Regions from separate parts of the Solibacillus sp. FSL R7-0668 genome, predicted to be linked through region 2. Evidence: riboswitches for the same ligand, from Rfam matches in the RefSeq annotation. Region 2 holds a riboswitch; the other holds the start of a gene.
The links. A riboswitch is a leader RNA that binds a small molecule or an ion and turns the genes downstream of it on or off. The one in region 2 is predicted to bind FMN.

Region 1 (15,281 bases), 360 kb from region 2:
AACCTTCAACTCTTTCGCTCGATTATAAAAGCCTATTATTAAACCATTTATAAACATATCTTTAATATGCTCATTAATAAAGGCTATTAATGCATGGTTTCCCAGACGCTCTGAATGAATTAGAAACAGGGCCTCCTCATATTCCTTCAATTGAATTAACCCCGATATTGTATACAAAAAGTTATTGTATTCATGGGTTTGCGAGCGTAATGATTCTATGAATTGCTTCACCTGAGATAGCTCATTGGCCACTAAGTCAATTTCTTCAAATGGTCTAAAGCTTGCTACTACGCCCGTAACCTTACCATTATCCACTAGAGGTATGCGGTTAACTAATGTTTTTGTTCCATTAATCGTCATGACCCGATTTAGCTGTTCCTTCCCTGTTTCCATGACACGCAATAATTTCGTATTAGGTAATACCTCTTTTATATTTTCGCCAATAACCGAATTATGACTATTTAAAATATCATTCGCTGCTTGATTACTCAATGTAATGATTCCATTACGATTTACCATGATAATTGCTTCACGAATCGTTTCCAAAATGACATTTCGCTCTGATAAAATTTTGACAATTTCCTGTGGCTCATAATTAAGAAGCTGTTTTTTTAATTTATTGGCTAAGTAGCTTGATAATAGAATCGACAAGATGATAGCAATCGCCAGTACAAGCAATAAATTCTTCGTATAACCAATATTCATTGAAAATACATCTTTATATAAATAACCAACGGACACGACACCAATAATATTGCGTTGTTCATCGAAAACAGGGGCCTTCCCTCGAAGCGCTTCTCCTAATGTCCCCTCTGCAATTGACATATACGATTGCCCATCAATCAATGCCCTGTCATTATCATCACCGACCATTCGTTGGCCAATGCGCGCTTTTACAGGGTGTGCATAGCGAATTTCATTTTCATCGCCAATTACAACATACTCGGCCTCTGCGCTTTTTTGAATCTGTTTGGCGATTTTTTGAATTTCAGGTGATGTCGCATCCTTTTTCAACCCTTCTATGACATCTGGATGAAGCGCAGTGACCTCTGCTACATTTACAGCGCGCTCCCCGATCTCCTTTTCAACAATTTTTCCAAGCACATAATACGCTGAAATGAGCACGACAAAAATAATAATGATTGCCAAAATCATATTGTATTTAAAAAAACGAAAATTCCATGAGCTTCTTCTCATACCAATAGCTTCCTTTTAGTTATTCTTTTCATTAAAAATAACACAAAATCCCGATTTTTATTACACTATTCCGTATTTCCATGAAGAAAATACGCGATTTCATATAAAGCAAGAAGTTATTGCCGTAGCTCCAGCTAATCCTCACTAGCTTCTAGGAACAGCGCCAAAAATTCTATTAGTCCCAATATATTACCAAGATATCGTTCATTGCATCTAGTTTTCTTGTCCATAAGGATATACTATGTAAATAAGAAAATAGTTAATGGAGCGAAAGTAAATGGACACGACAAAATATCAGCAATTAATCTATAGGCAAATGCTTGAAAAATTTAAAGCCTGGCATGCACAAGCGTTTATTACGGAAAGGGAAATCTATAGTTTTCTTCATAGTTTAAAAGGAACGGCTGGCACGATTGGTTTGGACGAACTTTCACATACAGCAAGCGAAAAATTAAAAGCTTTAGATGAAGCAAGTGACAAGCAATGGAACCAAGAGGAATGGACAGCGTACCTATCTTCCATCATTGAAGGCGTGCGTTTTTACCAAACCAATTTGGTGCAAACACTTGAAGAAGGACAACCGCCCCTTCCAAACAGCATGCTTAATCAGGAGCTAATTTTAGTCATTGATGACGATATTATTTTTATATCGTATATTAAAAAGGTGCTAGAAAAGCAGGGCTATACAGTGATTATCGCTTATAATGAAAAACGTGGGTTGGAGCTCATTTACGAACTAAAGCCAGCCATCGTCTTTTTAGACATTATGCTACCAGATGGCAATGGGTTTTCTATTTTAGAAACGTTGAAAAAGGTCAAAAAGGATCGTATGTTTGTTACAATTATTAGCGCCAATGATTGTAAAGAAAATCACGTGCGCGCTTATAAAATGGGGGCATTAGACTTCATTCCGAAACCGATTGATGAAGAAATTTTACTATCTTACGTAACAAACCGCTTAGCCTTTAAAAAGGAATTAGAGCATTCGATTATTATCGATGAATTAACGCAAGTGTATAATCGCAAATTTTTGGAGTCGCAGTTCGACCATTTAATTCAACAATACAAGCGCAACCACACGCCCTTTTCAGTTGCCATTTTCGATTTAGATTATTTTAAAAAAGTAAATGATACATACGGTCATTTAGTCGGTGATGACGTGCTAAAAGGCTTCGCAGCGTTAGTGATGGAATTAAAGCGCGATCAAGATATCTTCTGTCGCTATGGGGGTGAGGAGTTTGTAATGCTGTTACCTCAATCTTCCGTACAGGATGCCCATACCCAAATCGAAAAGATTCGTAAGGCAATGTTCAAAAAGGAATTCATGGCGAATGGCGTTCCATTCAACGTAACTTTATCTGCAGGCTTAATCGAGGTGAGCCCAACGCATTCTCACCCTAAAAAGATGCTAGAAAAGGCCGATCAAGCACTTTATGACGCTAAACAATCAGGCAGAAATCGCTCGGTCATCTTTGATAGCATTGCTGATGTAGTCACAAAGAAAGTAAATATCAAAATTATTGTCATTGATGATGTATTCATTATTCGAAACATGGTGGCCAACTTCTTCAAAAATTGGACAATCGATGAACGCTTCGAAATTGAAGTGCTGGAATTTAGCAATGGGCTTAGCTTCTTAAATTCAAATTGGTATAACGCCAATTCGAAATACATTATTTTACTTGATGGCATGATGCCGAAGATGGACGGCCTTGAAGTGCTGAAAAAAATTAGAGAATCCCATACATCGAATGAAGTGATTGTCTCGATGCTAACGGGAAGAAAAGGTAATGAACATGTTGTTGAGGCATTAAAGCTTGGGGCGAATGACTATATCGTGAAGCCTTTCAATATTACCGATGTTTCGAATCGCATTCACAATTTAATCAACCGAATGTTTTTATAAACCGCAGAAAGAGGTATATTTATGAAAAAAATATTAGTAGCAGATGATGAAGAAATTTTAAGAATGCTCATTTGTGATACATTAGAGGATTTAGGCTATGAAATTGACGAGGCCGAGGACGGACTAGATGCCCTTACTAAAATCAATCAACAGCCCTATGATCTTGTTATCTTAGATTATATGATGCCGAATTTGACAGGGCTTGAGGTCATTGAGCGCATTCCATCAGAGGTGAAGGATAGCACACCGATTTTAATGCTTACTGCTAAGGCGCAGGAGTCGGATCGTCAAATCGCATTAGATAAAGGAGCAAACTATTTCGTCTCTAAGCCCTTTAGTCCGATTGAATTAATGAGCTTAGTGGAGGATATATTAGATGCCTAATTCTTTTCCATTGCTCGAAAAAAATATTCGCAATCAATTTTTGAAAATGCTTCTATCGTTAATCATCATTTTCTCAACGATTATGATTATTTTTATATTCTATGTAAAAGCAACTAACGATAGTTTAAAAGCCGAAATTGAAGCTGTCAGTGGAAAAGCCGAAGTTGTCGATGGTTTAGCCGATACATACAACGGTATCATGTTTAGAGCCCGAGGGTATTATGCATTTCAGGACCCAAACGAACTGAAGCTATTGTATGAAAATATAGAAGAGTTCGAAGATTATTTACAGCAATTTTCAAAACTCTCTCTTACAGATGAGGAAACAAAATTATACGAGGAATTAGTGACATTTAATGAAAATTATCAAACTGTTATTTTGCCAAAAGCATTAAGCTATGTTGAGGCAAACGATTACGAAGCATTACGTAAACTATCAAGTGGTGGTGCAAATGAGCTTGTCAATCAGATTATTGCCTTTACCAAAACCTATGATAATAAAACTGAAGTCCACTTAAACGAGCTATTCTCAAAAACAGTAGAGAAGGCACAGCAATTTTCGATTATTGCAATTTTATTAGGGGCACTCATTGTCTTTTTGGTTGCCATTATTATGCGCCGCGTGCTGTCCAATGTCATTCAACCAATCGAACAATTAACAAATGCTACCAATGAATTAGCTTCCGGCCGTTTTGTTAATCTTGACAATCTCGTAACGAAGGAAGACGAATTAGGCATATTGGCCAACTCATTTTATAAAATGACGCTGTCCATTCAAGAAAAAGAAGAAGTGCTCACAACACAAAATGAAGAGCTCGTTGCCCAGCAAGATGAACTGCAAGGAAATCAAGAGCAACTACAGCGTTCACTCGATCAATTACAATTGTATAACGAGTTAAATCATGTTTTAACTTTTACACTAGATAAACAACAGCTCCTAAAAAATTTACATGATTATTTAACAGATATTTATAAATTTGATACGAGTATTTTGCATTTTATCGAAGGTCATGTCTATGTTTCCAAAGGATTGTCTGAGCAAACAACCGAGCAGTTAGTTAACAATCTAAATAAGGATAAGCAAGTTCGCTTAGAGGAAGAAAAATCCTTTGTCATTACACGTGAAATCCCGATGAATATTCAAGAAATCGCACAAGAACACTATTATTGCTATGACCTTTACTCCTCTATTTTAAATTCAGAGGGGCGTCTTGTAGCGGTATTAATGGCCACGCGCGAGGGCTATCCATTTACAAAGCAAGAAATTATGGAATTAAACGGCTTAATGAATCGTGTATCCATTGCTTTTGAACGGATTCATATGTATGAAGAGGTGGAGCGCTCTAGACAGCTCAACCAAAATATTATCGATACTGTAAACGAGGGCATTCAACTCGTTTCTGTTTCTGGCGAGGTGGTATTAAATAATAAGGCATTATCGAAAATCATCGCTCCACATAACCCTTTACATGAAAATAATGATTCCGAACACGTATCATTGAAGCATTTCCAATCGATTTGCGATCAGCCTGATGAGTTGGCACAGTTTTTCACAGAAGCCATTGTGGAGGACTTTTCGGATACACGGACGTTCCGATATTCCATTTCACAAAATACGCCGGTATTCGTCGAGGTATATGCAACAAGTGTTTACAAAAGCGATGAAAAGATGGGCACGATGTTTGTTCACCGTGATATTACAAGAGAATACGAAATCGATCAAATGAAATCTGAGCTCGTCAGCACTGTCAGCCATGAGCTGCGTACGCCATTATCAAGTGTTCTTGGCTTTACAGAGCTATTATTAGCAAAAGAGCTAAAACCTGAACGCCAAAAAAAATATATCGAAACCATTCATAAAGAGGCGGTTCGTTTAACAAATTTAATTAATGATTTCTTAGACTTACAAAGAATGGAATCCGGTAGACAGCAGTATACGATGCAACCATTATCGATGGACGAAATGGCGATTGACATAGTTAACCGTTTCCGTCACGAGCAAAAGCATCATGTCCATTTAATCGACAAAGCCAAACATGTGAATGTTGTCGGCGATCAAGAGCGACTCGTTCAATTATTCATTAACCTAATTGGGAATGCCATCAAATTCTCCCCTGCAGGTGGCGATGTAACGATTACACTTGAAAATATTAATCAGATGCTACAAGTTCGTATTAAAGATCAGGGCATCGGGATTCCAGAAGATGAAATTCCAAAGCTATTCCAGAAATTTAAGCGAATTGACAATACATCTAGACGAAAAATTGGTGGTACAGGACTAGGGCTTTCCATTAGTAGAGAAATTATTAAAAAGCACGGCGGGGACATTTGGTTAGAATCGGAAGAAGGCAATGGGACAACTGTTATCTTCAATCTACCACTCAATCAAATCAAGCCCTTCAATACAAGCTTTGAAGAAAATGAAATCGAAATTCAAACCGGTTTAAATGTCATGATTATTGAGGACGACTTGAGCTTGGCATTACTTTTATCAGAAGAGCTTAAAAGTAAAGGCTTCACTGTCATCTATCATGATAATCCGAAAAGAGCATTTGAAGAAGCCCTTCAAACACCTCTTGTTGGCATCATCATCGATTTAATGCTTGGAGACGATATTACGGGTTGGGACTTAATCGCGCAGCTAAAAGAGCGCGAGGAAACGAAAAATATTCCAATTATCATTTCTTCTGCATTAGATGAATCACGGGAAAATGTAGAAAAATATAAAGTGGAAAAATATTTCACAAAACCCTATCCTCCTGAAGAACTTTCAAAAGCATTAGTAGCCCTATTGCATCAAGGAAATGAAATACGGTAAAAAAAGCGTTGGAGCCAATCACTCCAACGCTTTTTCATTAATACATCTTCATATATTGGTCACGTTCCCACTGTGTAACGGTTGTGCGGAACATATCGAACTCTACTTCTTTCGCTTCCTTGAAGTTTGCATAAATATGATCACCTAACGCATCAATGATTACTTGGTCTTTTGCTAATGTGGCTAATGCTACATCTAAAGAACCTGGTAAGCTATCAATCCCATTTATCGCGCGCTCCTCGGCATTCATCACATAGATGTTGCGATCAATTGGTGCTGGTGGCTCGATTTCGTTTTTCACGCCATCTAAACCCGCTGCTAAAATGACAGCCATCGCTAAGTAGGGATTTGCCGATGGGTCAACTGAACGTAATTCGATACGAGTTGATAATCCACGTGAAGCCGGAATACGAATTAATGGTGAACGGTTTTGTGCTGACCATGCCACATAACATGGTGCTTCATAGCCTGGTACTAAGCGCTTATAAGAGTTGACAATTGGATTTGTAACAGCCGTGAAACCTTGTACGTGCTTTAATACACCCGCCATGAAATGTTTCGCTGTTTTTGATAATTGTAAGTCTGCCCCTTCATCCCAAAATGCGTTTTTGTCGCCTTGGAATAATGATAAGTTAAAGTGCATGCCCGAACCGTTCACACCGAATAATGGTTTTGGCATGAATGTGGCATGTAAGCCGTGTTTACGTGCAATCGTTTTAACAACTAATTTAAACGTTTGGATGTTATCACATGCTTCTACTGCGTTTGCATATTTAAAATCAATTTCGTGCTGACCAGGAGCTACCTCATGGTGAGACGCCTCAATTTCAAAGCCCATTTCTTCAAGCTCTAATACGATATCGCGACGGCAGTTTTCTCCTAAATCTGTTGGTGCTAAATCGAAGTAACCGCCATCATCATTTAATTCTAAAGTCGGCTCGCCCTTTTCATCTAATTTGAATAAGAAAAACTCTGGCTCTGGCCCTAAGTTGAAGCCTGTGAAACCAAGTGCTTCCATTTCCTTTAACATCCGTTTTAAGTTTGAACGAGGATCCCCTTCAAATGGCGTACCATCAGGACGAGCGATATCACAAATTAAGCGTGCTACCTTCCCTTTTTCAGCTGTCCAAGGGAAAATCATGAAACTATCCAAGTCTGGGCGTAAGTACATGTCAGATTCTTCAATACGTACAAAGCCTTCGATTGATGAACCATCGAACATCATTTTATTATCTAACGCTTTTTCTAATTGGCTTACTGGAATTTCAACATTTTTAATTGTACCTAAAATATCTGTAAATTGTAGACGAATAAACTTCACGTTTTTATCCACAACGATTTTTTGGATGTCCTCTTTTGATAACTTACTTGTTCCATTTACCACTATATTTGTCATACTTCAACACTCTCCTTTTTAATGGTTATTGCTCATTTATCCATTACCTTAGGCGTTCTTAGCCTGAGTTCCTTTGATTCAGCCAGGATTTGAACCCCGCTGAATCAAGTTAGATTGGAAGAAACGCGATAAGTCACCTTGTCGTAGCGAAGTTTTTTTAGCTGCCTGCGCCTGCTGCATTTCCTCGCGTAATATGGAGCGTAATTCTGCATCCGACATTCCAATAACGTCAGAATTTCTAACATAAGTATTATTTCGCATCGCAAACACCTTTTTAATGCCCGCCATATTAATGCCTTGTTCTAGTAATTCTCTAATTTCTAGTAACGCATCGATATCATCTAAAGAAAACATCCTCCTGTTCCCTTCTGATCTGGCAGGGATGATTAGCTCGTGTTCTTCGTAGTAGCGAATTTGTCTAGCCGTTAATTCGGTTAATTGCATGACCATGCTTATTGGCAATAACGGCATTGCTCTTCGAAACTCTCGACTCATCAGCTCGCCTCCCTTTCTTGATTATTACTTTAAAGCAACGTAAGATAATTTGTCAATTTAATGTTATAAAAACTAACATATTGTTTTTAGATGGATTTCATCTCAGTTTTCGAATGTTTTTCAGAAATATTCAGCTGATTCACGTGAGATTTCTAAACAAAAAAAGCCATTTACTATATGATTACACGTAGTAAATGGCTTTCCATTGATTATTCTGTTTTCATCGTTGGTTTTCCCGCTTCAATTAATGCCTTGCTTAACTTGATACAGACAGTGACAATTAACATCGCTACACCAGTCCCAATAAGAAGCTGCTCAACAGAAACAATATCCGCTAAAGGCCCGAACACTAACATCCCAAGCGGCATCATCGACGTCGAAATCATCCCAAATACACCAAATACACGACCCAAATAATCCGAATCCACTTTTTCCTGTATGATCGTCATCGTTGGTGTGTTGAAAATTGGCATCGATAAACCGAAAATCCCCATTGCTACTAAGTACAATGTAAAAATTGGTAACACACCTAGTAGAATGGTACAAATACTCATGATAACTCCAGCAAACATCATTGTGTAAATGCGGTTCTTAAAGCCACCCCAAGCAGCAATAATCCCACCACCAATCATCATCCCGACTGAAAAGGCAATCTCAATCGCCGTTAAACGCCAAATATCATCCCCAAATGTTCGCGTCACTTGTAGTGGCGTTAAAAATGCAGCGGGCGCCATCATGACAAACAACAGTGCAAAGAATACAAAAAAGCTTTTTAAAAATGGATGCTTGCGAATATAGTCAATCCCCAATTTAAAATCTTGTAAGTAACCAATTGGTTCATTACTCGCTGCCTTTTTATGCAACGGAATTTTTAACAATGTAACAATCACAACAATCGCAATTGCAGCAGTAATTACGTCAATAAAAAAGATTACTTGCATTGTCGTTAGAGTCAACAGCGCTGCACTAACCATTGGCGAAACAAACATAATGATTGCCTGAATCGTGCCATTGATACCATTCACACGCATTAAGTGCTCTTCTGGCACAATTTGAGGTAATATCGCACTGACAGCAGGTGTTTGAATTCCCGTACCAAGTGCCCTAATCACCGCCATAACGAATAATAACCAAATCGAGTCATAGCCCATCAAAAATAAGATAGCCAAAATCAATGTCGATACAGCAATCATTCCATCCGCATAAACAATCAATTTTTTACGACTATAGCGATCTGCCCATACACCCGCTACTGGCGACAGTATAAATGTCGGGATAAAGCCACAAATAATATAAATTGTCATCATCATACCGGATTGTGTTGATAGCGTGATATACCACATCATTGCATATTGTACGAGCGATGAGCCAAATAGCGAAATGGTTTGGCTACTTAAAAATAATGTAATGTCACGTTTCCAAGTTAAATTGTGTACCGCATTTTCTTCTGTCATGTTAAATACCTCTTCTCTTCTCGCACTATTCCCTTACTTTATTTTATCAATGCACCATCTTACAATACTATATTTTATTGTTCATAAAACATTTTTTACCAGAGAAATTTTGAAATAATCGATTCTTTCATTCTAGTTCATTTACCAAAAATAGGTGTAATATCAAATAATTCTTATCCGTTTTCTTTTTTGAGCATAAATTCCCGTCATTCAGAGCAACAGAAAGAAATCACCTCGGTATTCATGTATAATTATTAGCAGGAGTTGGTCAGGAGGAGATTTATGAAAAAACATCAAATATCGAAATCACTTACACAAAAATTTTTCATTATCCTAGGCGGATTAATCGCCGCTTATGGTTTAGAGGCTGTTTTAATCCCAAATAATGTATCTGATGGTGGGGTTACAGGAATTAGTATCGTAATATCACAACTAACACCGCTTTCACTCGGGATACTAATTGCTGTACTCAATATTCCATTTATTTATTTGGGGTATAAGCAAATTGGTAAAAGTTTTGCCATTAATTCCGTTATCGGGATTATTTCCTTAGCAATCGGTACGTCATTAATGCACCATGTTCCTACAATCATTAAAGGAGATGCGCTTCTTGTAACGGTTGCAGGTGGTATTATTATCGGCTTCGGTATGGGGATTGCTTTACGTAATGGCGGGGCATTAGATGGGATTGATATGCTTGCCGTCTTACTTTCTCGTAAGTTACCATTCGGTACAAGTGATTTAATCTTATTTTTAAACTTCTTTGTCTTCATTATTGTCGCTACCGTATTCGGCTTCAAAGGCGCATTATTATCGGCTATCGCTTATTACATCGCATCTAAAGTCATCCTAATTGTAGAAGAAGGTTTAAGCGGTTCGAAATCATTTAAAATTATTACTACCGAACCGGTCAATATGGTCGAAACGATTCGCGATCGCCTTGGTCGTAGCGCAACGATTAATACCGTTCAAGGTGCTTATTCGAACCAGGAATTCAAAGAAATTACATGCATTATCAACCGTATGGAAGAAAGTAAAATGAAAACAATTATCCGCGAAATTGACCCATCAGCATTTGTAACCGTTTATGAGGTAATCGAAGTTAAAGGCGGGAACTTCCAAAAACGGGATGTACATTAATCCCTCAAAAAAACAAGCGCGAACGTATCCATCCGTTCACGCTTGTTTTTATTTAAATAATGTTATCAAATAACCAATGACCGCGCCCACAATAGCAGGAACAATCCATCCTAATCCAATCGAATAAAACGGCAACAAATCGGCATAAATCTCCGCTAAACTCGTTAAGAAGCCTACTTCAAAAGCCGGCACACTTGCCACTAATGCATTGTAGCCATCAATTAAACTAATAAAGAAAGTAAATAACATCGCCACCGCAAATACCTGCTGCTTATATTGAAATAGCGGTCCTACTAACGCTAATATAATAAGCACAATTGCAAGCGGATATAAGAACATTAATACTGGAATCGCATACGTAATAATATTCGTTAAGCCAAAGTTAGCAATTGTAAACGACACCACGCAAAGAACAATGACAAACGTTTTATAACTAATTTTCGGAAACACCTCATGGAAAAATTCACTACAAGCTGTAATTAACCCTATACTCGTCTTCAAACAGGCAAGCACGATAATAATCGCTAATAAAATCGCCCCATACGAACCAAAATAATGATCCGCTACTGCTGCGAAAATTTGTCCACCATTATCAAACGTACCAATCACCGTCACACTAGAGGCACCCATATAAGCAATCAACCCATAAATCAGCATCATTAAGGCCATGGCAAAAATACCTGATTTCCACGTTGCTTTGGCAATCTCTTTTTTATCCGTGATGCCTGCGCGTTTAATCGCATTAATGACGATAATCCCGAATGCCAGTGACGCAAGGGCATCCATTGTATTATAGCCTTCTTTAAAGCCCGTCATAAACGCTTCGTTAATATAGCTACCCGCCGGCTCTACAAAGCTCCCCATCGGCGAAAATAGACTAATGCTAATTAAAATAAATAAAAATAGCAAAAACGCCGGAGTTAAATATTTCCCAATCACATCCATCACTTTCGCTGGATTCAATGAAAAATAAAACACGATAGCAAAGAACACAAAGCTAAAGACCGCTAGCCAAATTTTCATTTGTGACGGATCAATAAACGGTTCAAACCCTACAACGAATGGCACTGTCGCTGTACGTGGAATCGCAAAGAACGGACCAATTGTTAAGTAAAGCGCTAATGCAAAAACTACCCCAAATAACGGATGAACTTTGCCCGCTAAATCACGTAGGCCATTACTTCCCGATAGACCAATCGCCAATATCCCTAAAAACGGTAAGCCGATTGCCGTTACTAAAAACCCTGTTAATGCTAGCCAATAGTTCGTCCCGGCTAGCTGCCCCATTTGAATAGGGAAAATTAAATTTCCTGCCCCAAAAAACATACCGAACAGCATCGTACCAATCACTGCGTATGTTGAAAATGGTATTTTTTTCTCCATTTCATTCGCTCCTATGATGTTTTTCTATGTTGTCTAATAATGTGAATATATCGATTCTTTCAACAATAGTCCTAATAATAACAGGCTATCGCATTGAATTCAATAGCAATTTGTTATTATTAACCGCTCTTACTACAATGCTATCCACCTATTATCAAAGGAATAACAAAAAAGCTATAGCATACAGTAGGTTCCTGTATGTCTATAGCTTTTCATCTGTTTATTAAAGTGAATATTGTTTACGTTGATTTTCAATCCATGCGCGCATTGTCCGATAAAGCATTGTGACCACAACTAACATAATGATCCCTTTGACAATGTTAAATGGCAAAATCCCTAAAACAATCGTTTCATACATATTATATTCAAAGCCTAGTAAATACGTGTAAAGTGGTAAAAACGCGACATAATTTAATACCGCCATACCTAGTGACATGACGACAGTCGAAACAACTAGGCCTGACATTAACCCTTTCACTGAAGGGAATTTTTTATAGATAAAGTACGCTGGTAAAATGAATAATACACCTGTCGCAAAGTTGGCCATATGACCTACTGGAATTCCCTCTGGCGTACCAGTATAAATCCAATCAAGCACATTTTTTACAAGCTCGACGATAATACCAGCTACCGGTCCCATTGTAATCGCCGCAATTAATGCTGGCACATCACTGAAATCGATTTGTAAAAACACTGGGAACCATGGTAGTGGGAAATTTAATAGCATCAATACGAATGATACCCCACTAAGCATCGCAATTGTTACGAACGAGCGTAACTTTAAACTTCTTTTTTGCATTTGCACTCTCTCCTCTTTGCTGATTCAGTCTCGCAAGAAGAAAGGACGATCCACACCATCTCATGAAAAAACCCTTATGCAAAATAAGCATAAGGGAGAAATAGGCACACTTAAATAAGAGTCTATTCGCATGTTTGTAGTCTATCATTCTTTTTGCGTACACAAAAAGAATAGCACCCATTTATATAAGCGGATACATTGGTACTACAAATACGCGACATTTTCATAAAATGACGACCGTACCTTCATCTTCTCCCATCCAGACTCTACTGTCGGCTTTGGAATCACACCAAATCCTGCACACAAAAATGTGGCTCGCGGGCTGAAAAAGCTTTGACGCAACGTCCTCCAAGTGAATGGTCAGAGGTTGACACTTTTATTACCGCCGGTCGGGAATTACACCCTGCCCCGAAGATGAATCAATATGAAATTTTCGTAAAGTATAAATAACTTTACTACAATTTCTATTATAAAATAAAAAACGGAATTGTAAAGCCCTTTGCTTACAATTCCGAGTAAATTCATTTGAATTATTGAAAGTTATGAAATACAATATTGGCGGCAATCGGCTTTTCTAAAGGGCTTTTAAAGTCAAAACCACTCCAATTCTCTTGCACAATTTGCTCAAATTTAATTTGCTTATTAAAGCTTGCCGCTGTTAAAAGCATGCCTTCAATCATCCGCATCGCAGCTGTTGGCTCAAATTGCGTTAAATCCAGTGGCTGATCAAATGTAATTGTGACGATATCTTCATTTACATCTGTATGAAATGTCACTTCTGGTAAAATGACCGTTTGATAGCTTTCATTTACTTCAATCGTCATATTGCTCAATGCATCTTCAACGGTTGAATAGCTCATATGGAGATTCGGACTTAAATAAGAGGAGCCATCTTCTTTTTGATAGGCAACATAATTATTTGAGCCCTGTTGATCTTGTAATGGTTGATAGCCGCTAAAGCCTAAAGCCGTTTCATCTATTTGTGATGCAAATGCTTCATATAATTGCTGTTTCGTTGGATGCTCTGTACCCGTATTATTGACGACGACCTCATTTGGAATTAAAAAGCTTACGGGTATACTTTCTGCTCCATCCAATAAGCCTACTTCAAATAGGGTAACCCCTTCTAATTGCGATTCGTACACAAGTGTTTGCTGTGCCGCTGCATCGAACACTGCTCGAGTTGACATCACTGCTGATTCATCGTTAGCCATTTCTGCTTCCATAGCTTCACTTTTTGATTCTATTTTAACTTCATCATGTGCACGATTATCCATTGAAATGGAGTTCTGCCCGATAAATTGAGCGCCTACTACTACTAAAATAAATAATGAGGCAATCGAGGCGATTAATGGCGTCCAGCGAATCCCTCTTCTCGCTGATTTTTGCTGTTGAGGCGGTTGTTCATTAAATACCCCTTCATCGATTAAGCGCTGTAATACTTCATCTTTTGTTCGATGATCGGTTACTTTTGGTGCTTGTTTGAAAAGGTTTTCTAAATCTTCTTCTTTCCACGGCTCTTTGTTCATAATGAATTCGCCCCCTTTCCATCTTGCTGCTCCATTAGTAAGCGTAAATTCTTTAAAGCCCGATGCTGTGTGGTTTTCACTTTTCCTTGCGTCCAGCCTAGTATTTCAGCAGTCTCCTGAATTGACAACTCTTGTATAAAACGCATAATCACGACCATTTTTTGATCGCCTGTACATTGCTCAAGCGCTTCTAGCAGCTGTCTCATTTGTTCACTAAATTCAACAGACTGTTCAGGTGATGGGCTAGATGATACGAGCTGCTCCGTCTCCCAATCAAAAGCGGTAAATGCATGTTTGTCCCGAACTTGCTTTTTCCGAAAGTAATCGATCGCAACATTTTTTGCGATGGAAAAGAGCCAGGTTTTCTCACTGCTTTTCCCTTCAAAGCGATCATAGGCATTCAACACCCTTATATAAACTTCATGTGAGAGATCCTCAGCAGCTGTGCGGTTCTTCACTAGATAAAACAAAAAATTAAAAACATCTTGATGATACGAAGCGTATAATCGATGGAAAATGGATTGTTGCACCCATCCCACCTCCATTTCATTAATTTGTCGTTTCAACACTATAAAAGTTACATTCTGCATTAAGTTTATCGTAATTATGGTAAGTTTTATAGATATTGAACGATAAAAAATTAAATTCACCATTCAATTATAAATGGTGAATTTAAAAAGTAGCATTCATTCAACTACCACGTATTTAATTAAGCGGCAAATGGAATGTAAACGTCGTGCCTTGTTGTTCTACGCTTGTTACGGCGATTTTTCCTTTATG
Region 2 (15,281 bases):
GACGTCATTTAAATACATCACAAGTGTACTGATTCGATTATTGCTTGCTAATTTACTCGTTGATGAAAAGAAATCAAAATGAGCTTTATATTCTTGACCCGGCTCATATTGAAGGATTTGAAGACCTTCACCGTGTTCAATCGGAATATTCATAATCGTGGAGATGCGTTTTTCAATTGTAGCAATCAAGTCATTTTCACTATCTTCAAAAAACATGCCACTACTTGTTCGTTGATCATTCACTTCACGGGTAGCCCCAATTTTCGAACGATTCAATTTATCTTTAGACATGCGAATGAGTTCATCGCATTCGTCATCACTTAATACATTGTCTAATACCACAATCAATGGTTCTTCAAATCGCGTGACAACCGCAATCTCTCTATCTGTCATGATTTTATTTCCTACATGGTCAAAAATTGTTTGCTCTTTATTTTCTGGTACCAACTTCATAAATCACCTTATCCTTTTTTTGGAATTATCACATTAACATTTTATCATATATTTTTTTTATACCGCAATTATTTTTTATAATTCTTTTCGGAGTATTGTATAGAAGGTAAATATTAAAGTAACTACGAAAAGGAAACTTCAAAACGCCAATACAGGTAATTGGCAGTGTGGTTGATTTTTAGGTTAAGGCTACAAAATAAAATTTATTACGATAAATGAAACTAAACAGGACCTGAATCGTATATTATAATAGACTCAAAAAAGTTTGATGATTTGTAGACTGGAGTGAGGGAATGATGCGATTTAAGCCACATGATTTTATGGACAATACAAAAACATGGGAAGAAATCATTTCGACAAAATTACATACAAGACCAATTTTTTTAGAAACGAATGGGGAATTACAATATACACGTGTTGCAAAGCAAATTTTAGGAATTTACGATAGTGAGTATGATATGCAGGAGTATTTATATCGTCTAACTACTAAAGAAATTGGGTGGACGCTACTTTTTCATAATATGCCGAAAATAATTGATCCCCAAATGCGCACGGATATTGTTAATATTTTGCAAATGCACCGTGAAAGTCCGATTTCGATTAATCGTTTTATGGCGTTTTTTGCAGGGAAACAGTTACTGCCATTGATGAACACGCCATATCGAAATCATTTTGTGAATACGTTGCAAAGCTGGCTAGAATTTCTGCAAATTCGTTATCCGGGTCTTAAGAGTAATCAGCTACAGCGAATCTTTTTAGACTTTGTAAAATGGTCGAATCATTATTTTCCACAATGGCTGGAGCAAGCAAGTTTTGAGTCTGCGATGCCGCGCGTACTGTGGTATGGTCCGGCGAAGGAAAGTGAAGTGTATTTTTTATACTTCTTATACTTATTTGGCTGTGACCTTGTCGTATTTGAGCCGGATGGTGAAAATATTTTTGAGCCCTTTGGCATTACGGATATTTTAACAGAAGTGTTTGAGAATAAAGGAACGGTTTTCGATTTTCCATTTGATAAGCCAATGCGCGTGCAAACGATTACTTCGCGCGCATCAGAGCAAGTAAATGAGCATTTGTACAATCATTCAGCATTGAATTATCCGTGGAAATACGCAGAGCATGAAACGCGAACACGACTATTAAATACAACGTATGATGAATTATTCATTTTGTCGGATGCTCATTTGTATTTACGAGATGGTTTTGAAGAAGAGGAAGGCATTGTTTATTTACCCGTGCTATTTGCGAAAATAGAAGGGGTATCGCTGGATCAGGCGGATTATGCACGTAAAATCCGTAAGCTATATGAGCGAAAAATGACTTATGTGGCAACTTCTTTCCCGCTGCTTCCGCTACATAAAAGCAATATGCAGTTTCATATGCGCGATGCGAGCACGAATGGGAAATTAGATGTAGAAAAAATCATGCAATTATCAATATGGCCGTGCAAAAATATGCCAATTGGGGCACAGCGCAATATGGCCAATACAATGATTCGGTTAATTGAAGGCGACTATATTAAACCATTACCGCAGCAAACGAAAGCAGAGCAAGCACAATATTTATTTGGGCAACTGATGCTCATCCCTGAAGAATTGATTCGGCTGTATCAGCAATTTGACTATAGTTATTTGAACCCGATGATCTTTATTTTTAAAGAAGAAGGAAGCGGACAAATGCAACGTCAAGATGCCGTGCTGTTATTGTTTGCGAGCATGCTAGGGTTTGATGTTGTCATTTGTAGCCCAGGTGCTTCGCGTAGTATTGAGCACTATATTACCGAGCAGCTGCTTCATACACATCGTCTCGAAAAAATAAGCTTTGATGAAACACTGAACAAAACGCTAAACGCCCCTATAGTAAAAGAAGCAATAGAACGGAAACTAGACATAAAAACATTATTCGACCGTATTTCAAAAAAATTGAAGTAATGGAAATGATTATTTGAGTTCTCAATATAAAAACTATAAACTAACAATAGGCTGTACAATCATAGCTACCAGGAGGATACGATATGACAGTTAATTTACAAAAGGGTCAACGAGTTGATTTGACAAAAGGCAATGCAGGATTAAATAAAATTAGAGTAGGGCTAGGCTGGGATCCCGTTCAACAAAAGTCGAGCGGTGGATTATTCGGTGGTCTATTTGGAGGGGGTGGCTCAAAAGCGGCGAATGTTGACTGTGACGCTTCCGTGATTCTCTTAAAAGATGACCGATTATCAGGTAAGCAGGATGTTATCTATTTTGGAAATTTAAGCGGGGCAAACGGGGCAGTTACCCATTCAGGCGATAACTTAACAGGTGCTGGTGAAGGGGACGACGAACAAGTTGTCATTGAGTTAAAGTCGATTCCAGCAGAGTATAATCGTTTAATTTTCGTTGTGAATATTTACCAAGCTGCAGAACGTCAGCAGCATTTTGGTATGATTCACAATGCCTTTATTCGTGTGGTGGATGTGTCAACGAATGAGCAATTATTAAAATATAATTTATCTGATGATTATTCAGGTCAAACAACATTAATTACAGGCGAAATTTATCGACATGAAAATGATTGGAAATTCGCTGCAATTGGTACAGGCACAAAGGATAATTCATTAAGTGAAGTTATTAAAAAATATCAAGCATAATTGAGGAGGAAATGAACATGGTCGTTTCATTAGCAAAAGGTCAAAAAGTAGATTTAACAAAGTCAAACCCAGGATTAACAAAGGTAAATGTTGGTTTAGGCTGGGATACGAATAAATATGATGGCGGAAAAGATTTCGATTTAGATGCTTCAATTTTCTTATTAGAAGGAAATGGTAAGGTATCAGGTCCAGAAGGTTTTGTCTTTTACAATAATACAACAGGAGCGAATGGCGCGGTTGTTCATTCAGGCGACAATTTAACAGGTGCTGGAACTGGTGACGATGAGGTTGTTTATGTTGACTTACAGGCAGTGCCAGCCAACATCGAAAAAATTTCATTTGCTGTTACGATTCATGATGGTGAAGCCCGCGGTCAAAACTTCGGCATGGTTTCAAATGCATTTATTCGTGTATTCAACGAATCAGCAGAATTAATCCGCTATGATTTAGGAGAAGATTTCTCAATCGAAACAGCGCTTGTTGTTGGCGAATTATACCGTCACAACGGTGAGTGGAAATTCGCCGCAATTGGCTCTGGCTACCAAGGCGGCTTAGCGGCATTATGTAATGATTTTGGTTTACAAGTAGGGTAAGTAATAAAAATTAAAGACTATTTTTTGACCAAGTATATTGGTGAGGAAATGTTAAAAGTTTGAACGAATAACAGCAATCGACCACAAGGAGCTGAAATGCTATGTGGTCGATTTTTTCGTTCAAGAAATGCACTCGAGATTATTATAGAACCCACTCCATTCTTTTAGTGTATTGGTATAATATGGACTGGCGGCGGTGAGCTCGATTTTATGATGTGAGGAGATATTTCCGACTTTTGAGTTTTATTTGCGAACGCCCAAAAATCCCCTTTATTTTGAATTATTTCTTAGTTTACCCTATTTTTTAGTTAACATTCTATAAAATGTATCGTAATAATTTAACAGTAAGGTGTGGTATACATAATGGCTACAGAAAATAAAAAGCTGACAACCTATTGGACAATCCAAACGAAAGCGAAGTGGGATCAAGCGCAAAAATTAGGCTATTTGGTAGGGGATTTTTCCTTTATTGATGAGGATTATAAGGAACCCTATCACTGGATGATGGCGCAAATGAAAAAACGGATTCCACATTATGGAGGGGAATATCCTGTTTGGCTATGGACAGAACGACCTGATTTGCGAGAGTCTGGTTATTTAGAAAGGGGCGAGCAAGGGGTTCTTTTAATGGTCGAGCTGCATTTCAATACTGTTTTGTTGAGTGACTTTCAAGCATGGCATATGGTGTTAAATAATAGCTATATGAGCTTGGAGGAGGAAGATGATGAAGTCTATAATTTGGAGGAAATTCGAAAAAGTTGGGAGCTAATCTTTGAGCTGAATCAATTGAAGGCTTCTGAAATGTGGGGGGAGCCGCATCATTTACAAGGAGTAACAGGAAAAATAAAGACAGGTCAAATCGATGTGATGAAGGAATTCAAAGCAAGATAGAGTACTTGCAGGTTAGCAGATAACTCAAAAACTATCGCATATCCAGGCGTAGGGCATCGTAGCGCTGGACAGGCGGTAGCTCATCGAATGCAAATTCATCCGTTTTTTTCATCGCTATGCGTTAGTTTTGACTGGACTAGCGTTGTTAAAATCTTTATGCCTTCTTCTAGCTGTTCGAAGGTTGCATAGGCATAAGAAAAACGGAGATGATGAAAATCATTTGGCTGATAAATATAGCCTGGATTGATAAGCACTTTATGCTGCAGTAATTCTAAAAAAAGTGCCTTGTTTATTACAGGTTTATCGAATCGGAGCCATATATAAAAGCCACCTTTTGGCTGTTCCCAACTAGCGATGTCTTGTACGTATTGTTCGAGTAAGTCTTCAACAAATTTTGCGCGCTGCTTTAATTGATTACGAAGCTGCACTAGATGCTGTTCATACAAGCCAGATGTCAGCCAATAGGTCACAATCTCTTGGGAGAATGCGCTAGAACCATAATCCGTTTGCATTTTTATATCTGCTAAATGCTTAATTACTGCTTCAGGGGCAACAATCCAGCCAATGCGTAGTCCGGGGCTTAGTGTTTTTGAAACGCTGCCAATCGATAAAACTTGCCCATTTTGATCCAGTGCCTTTAATGGCTGTTCCTCGGTCTGTTCAAAAAGTAATTCGTAATACACATCGTCTTCAATAATAGGAATCGATAGCTCCTTACATGCCTCGTATACCGTTGTTTTTTCTTCCGTAGACCAGTTTCGGCCTGTTGGATTATCAAGCGTAGGAATGGCGTAATAAAGACTTTGGCGATTTCTCTTTGCCATTTGTAAAATTTGTTTTAATTGCTTGTGAGGCTTCACTGTAACCATTTGCATCCCAGCAGACTGGAACGGATGAATCGAGTTTAAATACGAAGCCTTATGATGAAAAACGACCGAACCCTTTTCTAATAATCCAAGCGCAATTAATTGAAGGGCTTGTAGTGCGCCAGAAACAATTAAAATATTACGTGGTGTTGTCTCAATGCCGCGTTTTTTCAAGTGAATACATAAGCTTTCGCGCAAGGATTTACTTCCCTGAGGCTCTGAGTAACCAATGGCTCTAGATTGTAAAACAATTTTTTGTAATGAATGTTCGAGCTGAGCTGTCGGTAATAGCTCGGGCGACAGCTCACCTGTACCGATACGAATCATATCCAGTCGTTGTTCATAGTCATTAATGAGCTGAATCGTATCAATATTTGGTTTATGTACACTTGCTTCGATATGTTGATTCCATTTTGGATGTGTGAGCATCGGCTGCCATGGATTTTCTGTAATAAATGTTCCCGCACCAATTCGAGTTTCAAGGAGCCCTCTTGCCTTTAACTCCTCTATAGCGGTATTAATGGTACTGCGATTCACCTCAAATTGTAGCGCTAATACACGCTGCGGTGGACATTTCATCCCTGGAGTGAAATCGCCACTTGTAATTTGTGCGGTGAACCAATCGACAATTTGCGTATGTAATGTTACTGATAGCTGTTTGTCTGGTTTCCAAGTCATAATGCAGCCCCCTTAATTGGTTGGGTAAATAGCCATCCAATTGGTCGTTTTCTTTTATTATAAAGCGAATTATAGTAGAAGGGAAATGGAGTGAGTTGAATGGAAGTAGTTTTACATGGTGTGATTTTAGCGTTTGGTTTAATTTTACCTTTAGGCGTGCAGAACGTCTTTATTTTTTCACAGGGGGCAACACAGCCGAGTCTTGTAAGGGCATTGCCGGCTACATTAACGGCTGCTATTTGTGATTCCGTACTTATTTTACTTGCGGTGTATGGATTATCGCTCGTTATTTTACAGTATGAGGGACTTCGCATGATGCTAATGGTAGCGGGGATTCTATTTTTGCTATATATGAGCTATTCGATTTGGCGAGCTACGCCGACAGAAGCAAATGTAGCGAATGCACTGCCGATGAAGAAGCAAATTTTATTTGCCTTAACAGTGTCGCTACTCAATCCACATGCAATATTAGATATTGTCGGAGTGATTGGTACAAGTGCTTTAAAATATAGTGGCTACGAGCTGGTGTTATTTACTGTAGCCTGTATTGCTGTGTCGTGGCTTTGGTTTTTCGCGCTAATGATTGCCGGCTCTCGTATAAAAAAATTCGGCAATCAATTGGTTATTATGACCGTTTTTAATAAGTTTTCAGCGATTTTTATTTTGGGGATGGCAATTTATTTAGCGATTGGGCTTATGTAATGCGCCATACTCGATTATGTATCTAAGAACCTATTATATCCTAAGAAATTGACAAATAGGAAATGGTTGATTAATCTTTACCTATTCTAACAAATCGTTACATAGAAAAGAGTGTGAGAAGAATGGCTACTCAAGAAATGTCGAGAGAGGCACTCCAAAAATTGTATAAACGAGTATTAGTCGTTGTGAGCATATCGCAAATGTTTGGCGGTGCTGGTTTGGCCGCGGGTATTTCGGTTGGTGCACTACTCGTACAACAAATGACGGGGGATAGCTCAATTTCAGGTGTTCCAACCGCATTGTTTACATTAGGGTCTGCAGTAACCGCCTATACGGTGGGTAAGATTTCACAAAAATATGGTAGGCGCATCGGTTTGTCAGCAGGTTTTTTTGTCGGTGGCATTGGCGCACTTGGTGTCATATTTGCAGCGATTTTAAATAACCTCATCCTGTTATTTATTGCTTTATTTGTGTATGGTGCGGGGACAGCCACGAACTTACAGGCACGTTATGCAGGAACAGATCTAGCAACGAAAGAGCAGCGCGCAAAAGCGATTAGTACTACGATGGTGATGACGACTTTTGGTGCAGTTGCGGGACCAAACTTAATTTCCACAATGGGGAACGTAGCGGAAAGTTTACATATGCCAGCTTTAGCAGGACCCTTTATTTTATCGATGTTTGCCTATTTACTGGCGGGCTTAACATTATTTTTAATGCTTCGACCAGATCCGTTACAAATTGCCAAACAGTTAGAGCAAAATCAGTCCTCTAGCCAAGCGATGGTAATGGATTCTTCGCAAGCGCAACGAAAAGACGGCATTATTGTTGGTGCGACTGTCATGATTTTAACACAAGTAGTCATGGTAGCGATTATGACGATGACGCCCATTCATATGACACATCATGGGCATAACTTAACAAGCATCGGTTTAGTCATTGGCTTCCATGTTGGCTTTATGTATTTCCCATCATTAATTACGGGCGTTCTAGTAGATAAGTTCGGACGTACGGTGATGATTATTGGTGCTGCGATTACATTAGTGTCAGCTGGATTACTTGCAGCCTATGCGCCAACTGATTCATTACTTTTACTTATTATTGCATTAGCTTTATTAGGTCTGGGATGGAATTTTGGTTTAATTAGTGGGACGGCGTTAATTGTAGATCATACGACGATTGCAGAAAGGGCTAAAGTACAGGGGACAATTGATGTTTTCATTGCGATTTCGGGTGCAGCGGCAGGTTTACTTTCAGGGCTTATTGTTGCTAAAACGAGCTATGGGCTGCTGTCAATTAGTGGCGCGCTGATTTCGTTAACGTTACTCTTGTTGGTTGGATGGATTATGAAAAGAAGGTGAAAAGGTAGAATTGATGATTTGTACTATCGTTTAATATTTCTACTTGAGATGTTCCACAATCGCACAGATAGTGGAACATTATTTATATAAGAACTTACATCGAGCAATTTTACTAACAATAAATGGATTAAGTACAGTATGTTTTCTTTTTGGCGGGCTACGGCATGACAGCATATTTAAAGTCAGCAACGTATAGGCTGACTTTAAATACTGCGACGAAAGCGTAGCGACAGGAGCATGACATTTTGCGACGAAAACGAAGTGACAGGAGTATGAACCCTGCTTCTGCGGGGAGTAAAGAGAAATTCTAAAAGGTGTTTTAGAATTTCCCTTTACTACTGTCTTTAATGCCGCATGCAAGGCCCGCCAAACTAAAATATAACTTCTAATAAAATGAAAAGCACTCAATGCTGCCGCTAGCGCTATCGCGAGGCAGCGGTTTTGGCTAAAATATGGCGCTGTTTCAATTATGTAACTTTGTCCAAAAGTTAGCTCTTCGAATAAAATATCCTACTATCATTGTGTTAAAATAAATCCTTTTCCAGATTAAAGTTATCTTGATTAAAATTATACGTTTGATTTCCCAAAATTTTTTTTAAAACCTTTCCTATAAAAAACAATCATAGTAGAAAAACACACTCAATTATCTATTTTTGTTTTGAAAAATGCTCGTTTTGAGTAATATGGAAATTAGCTATCCTTCTTTGAAAAAGTTAACAATTCCTCAATAACCAACTCAAGTAATGATGATATTTCTTCACTTTCTTATATACAATCCACATTTTCCTATGAAAATCTCATCGCAATTAAGTAATGATTTGTAACTTATTCCATGTATGTCCCCAGTTTTTTTCTTGAATTCTATTTAAAAAGATAGGGTGCAAAGGTGAATTATTTGTGAAATTTGGCGTTGGTCTTACTTGACAAGTAAATAAATCTTGTAATCCATAAGGTGCCATTATTTCGATTTTATTTTGATTAATTCTAGCAGCAATTGCCGTTGGTGTTTCAGGGAAGTTCGCGACGCCTTCAAATGAACTATGATAAGGTGGTAAGTTGTTTTTTATATGCATACGAGCTTGATTTTTTACGGACCAAGGTAGATGGGGCATAATGGTATTTAACTTAGCTTCCAATATTTTTTCAGCATTAATTGATGGTTCATTTTCATCGAAATAAATGACATCAATATCGTTGGTTTCAGTTTGCATACTATGTAATGTATCCCAAACTTTATTCCTAATAATGCCTGCAGCTATCCAACAATCATTTAGATTTAGCGTTTCTACTGCTTTCAAAATGGAGAAAAGAGCTTTATCCGACTCCAAAAGATTCATTAATTCTGATTCGAATTTCATTCATTTAGCCTCCTGTAATACTATCATTAGAATATTTGTACTTGTAATAATGATAAAGCAATTTTTACATAATGAGGAATTATTTATTTTAAGAAGGAGAAAGTGCTCTTTTGTTGAAGTGGATACTAACTGGCTAAAACGATTTTGATATTTTGGGGAGATGATTTTTTGGTTAACCTGTTGGAAAATGTTTATCAACTATCAGCAGTAGTCCTACTCCTATGCGCAATCTATTATTATAGACATTTTATAAAAACAAAGAGAGCAAGAAAATTAACTCGATTTGAATTTTCAATTTATGTAATTACTCAAATTGCTTTATTTGTTTGTGCTGGTAGTTATATTCTTTTGCTTTTGGATAAATAAGATTCAATAATCATGCCCCCGTCTTTATTTTAGTACCGGATTATGCTTGTAGATGAGAGGGGAAAGTTATGCAAAATAACAAAAGTTTAGAGCCGCTTAATGCAGCTAGCCAATTTGTAGAAAAGTATTTTTCATACTGCCAAGCAGCGTTACTTGCAGGTAGCGTCGTTCGTGGTGAAGCGACTACAACATCTGATTTAGATATTGTTATTTTCGATAAGGAAGTGAAAAATTCTTATCGGGAATCATTTGTTGAGTTTGAATGGCCGATTGAAGTGTTTGTACATAATTTAACATCATATAAAAAGTATTTGACTATGGATTATGAAAGGGCAATACCATCATTACAGAAAATGCTCGTAGAAGGAATGGTTATAAAAGATGATGGCATTGTTGAGCCAATAAAAAAGCACGCACAGAAAATTTTAGAAAACGGTCCACAGCAGTGGTCATTACAAACAATGGATACCAAGCGCTATTTTATTACAGATGTATTGGATGATTTTATAGGGTGTACAAAGATCCATGAAGAACTTTTTATTGTGAATAGGCTAGCAGAGCTTGTTAGTGAATTTATTTTAAGAGCAAATGGTAAGTGGGTGGGAACTTCTAAATGGGTATTTCGTTTATTGAAAGCACATGATGAACAGCTAGCATTTCAATTTTTTGAAGCATTTAATTTATATTATGAAACGAAAGACAAAACACAAATTATTGTATTTGTAGATAATGTATTAGAACCGTATGGAGGAAGATTATTTGAGGGCTTTTCGATGGGGAAAGCAATACGATAACACGCTAAAACAAAATGATAAGTTTTCAAAAAATACATTAATAATAGGTGAAATTATATGAAAAAGTCCCTAGCTATAAAAGTACTAAAATACGGTGGGAAACTGCACTATGAATGGACGTCAACTATCATTGAGCAAAATGAGAATTATGTCATCGCATATAGCACTCCAGGAAGAAAATTAATCCATCATACGAAAGGCAAAGAGTTTCAATACGACAATTATTCCATTGAATTTATCCCGAAAAATGAATGGTATACGGTTTGTATTGATATTGAAAGAAGTGGCGAGGTGCAATATTATTGCAATATTTGTATGCCCCCGATGATTGAAGATAATGTAGTGAAATTTGTTGATTTAGATATCGATATTGTCAATCGAGCAGGTACGTGGGAAGTTGTCGATGAGGATGAATTTGACCATAATCTGAAACATTTTAATTACCCGCAAGCTGTTATTGAGCAAGCGATACTTTCGAAAGAACGATTGCTTCAGAAAATCCATCATCAGGAATTTCCTTTCGATGGATTTTTAGAGCAATCTTATCAATTCGTATACAAACTTGAAAATCAAAACCATTAAAAGAGCGTTCGTAATCTCTTTTTGATGAGAAGCATAGCTTTATCTTATTCAAAAGGTAGTGAGAAAATGCCAGTGTTAAGGAAAGAGCAAATTGAAGCACGATTAGTACAGAGTAGGCAGGAGAAGAGGCGCAACGCAACACCAGAAGAGTTAAAGCTATTAAAAAATTGTCTAAAAGAACAGCAGCGTTACGCAAATGAGGAAATGAAACTGTTATATGTACAATTTGATTCGCTAATAATTCAAGTAGAGTATGCGGAGACCACTATTTCGTTTACAGTGAAAAATACAAAATGTGTCGATGAGTATACAATAACGGATAGTTATTTTTTCATTATTCCAAAATAACAAGGGTGGAAGCTCGCATGGTGATCAACTGCACGAGCTTTTTCCTATTCCCGTATGGAGCCATATTGGTAGCGCATATCAAACAACAAATGAATAAAATGCTCATAAAATGGAATGAACGTCCCTTCCTGCATCATTTGAATAATTTCATCCTTTGATGCCCATTTCACAGCTTGTACTTCCTCAGGCTGGAGTACAAGTTCTGATAAATTGACTTCATGTTCAATTGTATAATAATCATCAAAGCCACGCTCAAAATTAATGGTTAGCTGTGGGCGTATCGCTTCAAAATTGTATGTAATTCCTAATTCTTCAAATAGCTCACGGGCAGCAGCTTGTTGGCTAGTATCGCCAGTAATCGCGCTACCACCACATGAAACGTCCCATAAGTTTGGCCATCCGTCTTTAAAGGGTTGGCGCTGTTGAATTAGCATTTCACCTTGTTTGTTAAAGATACATACATGCACAACGACATGAAATTCATCAGGCGCCATTTCGCTTCCTCTTGTAATAATTTTTCCTGTTTTATTGCGGTGTTGATCGTAGACATCCCAATTTTCCATCGAAGATTCTCCTTGTGTAAAATTTTGTAATAGAAGTGCTATTATACTACAAGTAACGTTAGAATTTACATGCAAATTGAAAATAAAATCGCAAAATTATTACTATTAACTTTTCTTTTTCAAAAGATATGTTACAATAGCATGTGAAATTAAATAATTTCCTTCGGGGTCGGGTGAAATTCCCAATCGGCGGTGATGAGGCAACTCTAAGCCCGCGAGCCACCTTTGTGTGTGCAGGATTTGGTGTAAATCCAAAGCCGACAGTATAGTCTGGATGGGAGAAGGAATCGTAGCACTTTTTGAAAATTTTTGTTCAAAAAGCTTTTTTACTATACCCATTTTGGTATGGTAAAAATTCGCGCACCATTTTTTATGTAAAAAATGAGGCTTATTTGGCTATGTATTTAATCCCTGTACCCCTGTGTATAGGGATTTTTTTGATTTCACAAATTCATACATTTCCTTCGGGGTCGGGTGAAATTCCTAATCGGCGGTGATGAGGTAACTCTAAGCCCGCGAGCCACCTTGTGTGTGCAGGATTTGGTGCGAATCCAAAGCCGACAGTATAGTCTGGATGGGAGAAGGAAGCATTGTGCGAGATTTTTGAAAAAATACAATCAAAAGTCTTATTTGACGATGCCAATTTTACCTCTCATCAAACTCCGACACATTTCGTACGGGGTTTTTTGTGGTTTGAAAAGTAGTAATTTTTCAAAGACATCCACATAATAAAGTGAAATTTTTGACTATTCATGATGATTGATATGAGGTGAGAGGTTTGTTTACAGGAATTATTGAAGAAATTGGAATAGTTGAAAACATAAACAGAAAATCCAATGCGATGCAGCTCGAAATAAAAGCAGCCAAAGTGTTAAGTGATGTGCAACTGGGTGATAGTATAGCAGTTAATGGCGTTTGCTTAACGGTAAATAAGTTTTCAAGTGAGCGTTTTTTTGCAGATGTGATGCCCGAAACGTTCCATGCTACCAATTTATCAACCCTACAAAAAGGGGCGGCTGTTAATTTAGAACGAGCAATGCATGCAAACGGTCGATTTGGTGGGCATTTTGTCAGTGGTCATGTGGACGGAATCGCTACCATTAAAAGTAAGAAGGCTATTTCAAATGCAATTTATGTAGAACTAGCAGTAGCGGATGAGTTACTTGAAAATTGTATATTGAAAGGCTCGATTACACTGGATGGAACAAGCTTAACGATTTTTGCGCTACAAAAAAATACGCTCACTGTATCACTGATCCCTCATACCAATCATCAATCCGTACTTGGAATGAAAAAGGTCGGGGAGCAAGTCAATGTGGAAACGGATTTACTTGGTAAATATGTGAAACAACATGTACAAGCCAGATCCTCCAATATGACGCGCGATTTCCTAATTAGAAATGGATTTTAAGGAGAGGGACAAATGAATACAGTACAAGAAGCGATCGATGCGCTTAAAAACGGGGAAATGATCATTGTTGTTGATGATGAAAACCGTGAAAATGAGGGCGATTTAATTATGTTAGGAGAGCATGCAACGCCTGAAAATATTAATTTTATGGCGCTGCATGGACGAGGTTTAATTTGTACGCCAATTAGTACAAAAATTGCAGACAAATTTGCGCTCACACCAATGGTTGAAACAAATACCGATCATCATGGGACGGCCTTTACCGTAAGTATTGATTACAAAACAACGACGACAGGTATTAGTGCATTTGAACGTTCGGAGACAGTCACTGCGTTATTAGATGCAACGAATGTAGCTGAGGATTTTAAACGGCCGGGTCACATTTTCCCACTCATTGCAAAAGAAGGTGGGGTAGTTGTGCGACGTGGTCATACCGAGGCTGCCGTTGATTTGGCTAAGCTTTGTCATAGTTCGGAAGTGGCGGTTATTTGTGAAATTTTAAACGAAAATGGCACAATGGCAAGACTGCCTCAATTAGAGAAATTGGCTGAACAATGGGACATGAAACTTATTTCAATCGAACAATTAACGCAATATATCACACAATCATTGGTATAAAGGGAGCGATATTATGGGAAAAATTTTTGAAGCACAATTAATTGGGACAGAACTAAAAATTGGTATTGTTGTAGGACGATTCAATGAATTTATAAATGACAAGCTATTATCGGGTGCGCTGGATGGCTTAAAGCGACATGATGTACAGGAAGCAAATATCGATATTGCTTGGGTACCAGGTGCATTTGAAGTGCCATTTATCGCTAAAAAAATGGCAGAGACACAGCAATATGACGCGGTAATCGGCCTTGGAACGGTAATACGCGGGGCAACAACGCATTATGATTATGTGTGCAATGAAGCCGCAAAAGGGATTGCTAAGGTGGCTTTAGACACAGGCGTACCTATTATTTTTGGCATTGTGACGACGGAAAATATCGAGCAGGCGATTGAACGCGCGGGTACAAAAGCCGGGAATAAAGGCTATGATAGCGCGATTTCAGCGATTGAAATGGCGAACTTAAATCTACTTTTCAAATAAATTCTAGGGGTGAGAGGACAACACGATGTAACAGTTTTAGCATTCGTTCCTAATTTCTATCACCGCGAAAAATTGGCTACAGCGGATTATGAATATATGAAGAAGCACTGTGCGATAAGTATTTACTTTTCGTGCAGTTTCTTTTTCAAATGGAATTGACAAAAAATGAGGAAAGTAATAATATTAGTATATGAATATATGTTCATATAAAGAAGGAGGTTGTTTTTATGGCTGAACATCAACATGACCATTCACATGGTGCGAATAAAAAAACATTACTCATTTCATTTATTATCATTTTTAGCTTTATGATTGTTGAAGCAATTGGTGGGGTAGTAACGAATAGTTTGGCGCTGTTATCTGATGCAGGGCATATGTTTAGTGATGCACTTTCACTTGCGATTGCGCTTTTAGCCTTTATCATTTCGGAAAAAGCGGTGACGATGTCGAAAACATTTGGCTATAAACGGATTGAAATATTAGTTGCCATGCTAAACGGGGTAACACTTGTTGCGATTGCGCTCTATATTTTCTATGAAGCGGTTGATCGCTTTCAAAATCCACCTGAAGTAGCGACGACAGGG

Region 1: it holds a riboswitch for FMN, as region 2 does, so the genes downstream of both, MKX47_RS05960 (ECF transporter S component) here and ribE (riboflavin synthase) in region 2, are expected to answer to the same signal.

Annotation. Positions count from the first base shown of each region.
Region 1 covers NZ_JBBOUU010000001.1:1,264,014-1,279,294, reverse strand. Annotated here, with positions in the region: gene MKX47_RS06005 (sensor histidine kinase) at 1-1,197, opposite strand, end outside; gene MKX47_RS06000 (GGDEF domain-containing response regulator) at 1,475-3,103, shown strand; gene MKX47_RS05995 (response regulator transcription factor) at 3,125-3,487, shown strand; gene MKX47_RS05990 (ATP-binding protein) at 3,480-6,305, shown strand; gene glnA (type I glutamate--ammonia ligase) at 6,343-7,701, opposite strand; gene MKX47_RS05980 (MerR family transcriptional regulator) at 7,780-8,196, opposite strand; gene MKX47_RS05975 (MFS transporter) at 8,406-9,650, opposite strand; gene MKX47_RS05970 (YitT family protein) at 9,933-10,790, shown strand; gene brnQ (branched-chain amino acid transport system II carrier protein) at 10,839-12,173, opposite strand; gene MKX47_RS05960 (ECF transporter S component) at 12,397-12,972, opposite strand; FMN riboswitch at 13,216-13,392, opposite strand; gene MKX47_RS05955 (hypothetical protein) at 13,503-14,501, opposite strand; gene sigX (RNA polymerase sigma factor SigX) at 14,498-15,031, opposite strand; gene MKX47_RS05945 (ATP-binding protein) at 15,207-15,281, opposite strand, start outside.
Region 2 covers NZ_JBBOUU010000001.1:1,628,467-1,643,747, forward strand. Annotated here, with positions in the region: gene MKX47_RS07840 (2OG-Fe(II) oxygenase) at 1-453, opposite strand, end outside; gene MKX47_RS07845 (YceG family protein) at 747-2,384, shown strand; gene MKX47_RS07850 (TerD family protein) at 2,468-3,085, shown strand; gene MKX47_RS07855 (TerD family protein) at 3,103-3,678, shown strand; gene MKX47_RS07860 (DUF3841 domain-containing protein) at 4,042-4,569, shown strand; gene MKX47_RS07865 (aminotransferase-like domain-containing protein) at 4,665-6,113, opposite strand; gene MKX47_RS07870 (LysE/ArgO family amino acid transporter) at 6,213-6,815, shown strand; gene MKX47_RS07875 (MFS transporter) at 6,938-8,176, shown strand; gene MKX47_RS07880 (nucleotidyltransferase family protein) at 8,983-9,534, opposite strand; gene MKX47_RS07890 (nucleotidyltransferase domain-containing protein) at 9,969-10,694, shown strand; gene MKX47_RS07895 (DUF402 domain-containing protein) at 10,752-11,276, shown strand; gene MKX47_RS07900 (hypothetical protein) at 11,343-11,624, shown strand; gene MKX47_RS07905 (NUDIX hydrolase) at 11,669-12,187, opposite strand; FMN riboswitch at 12,343-12,477, shown strand; FMN riboswitch at 12,644-12,777, shown strand; gene ribE (riboflavin synthase) at 12,966-13,598, shown strand; partial or broken gene ribB (3,4-dihydroxy-2-butanone-4-phosphate synthase) at 13,611-14,195, shown strand; gene ribH (6,7-dimethyl-8-ribityllumazine synthase) at 14,230-14,697, shown strand; gene MKX47_RS07925 (cation diffusion facilitator family transporter) at 14,925-15,281, shown strand, end outside.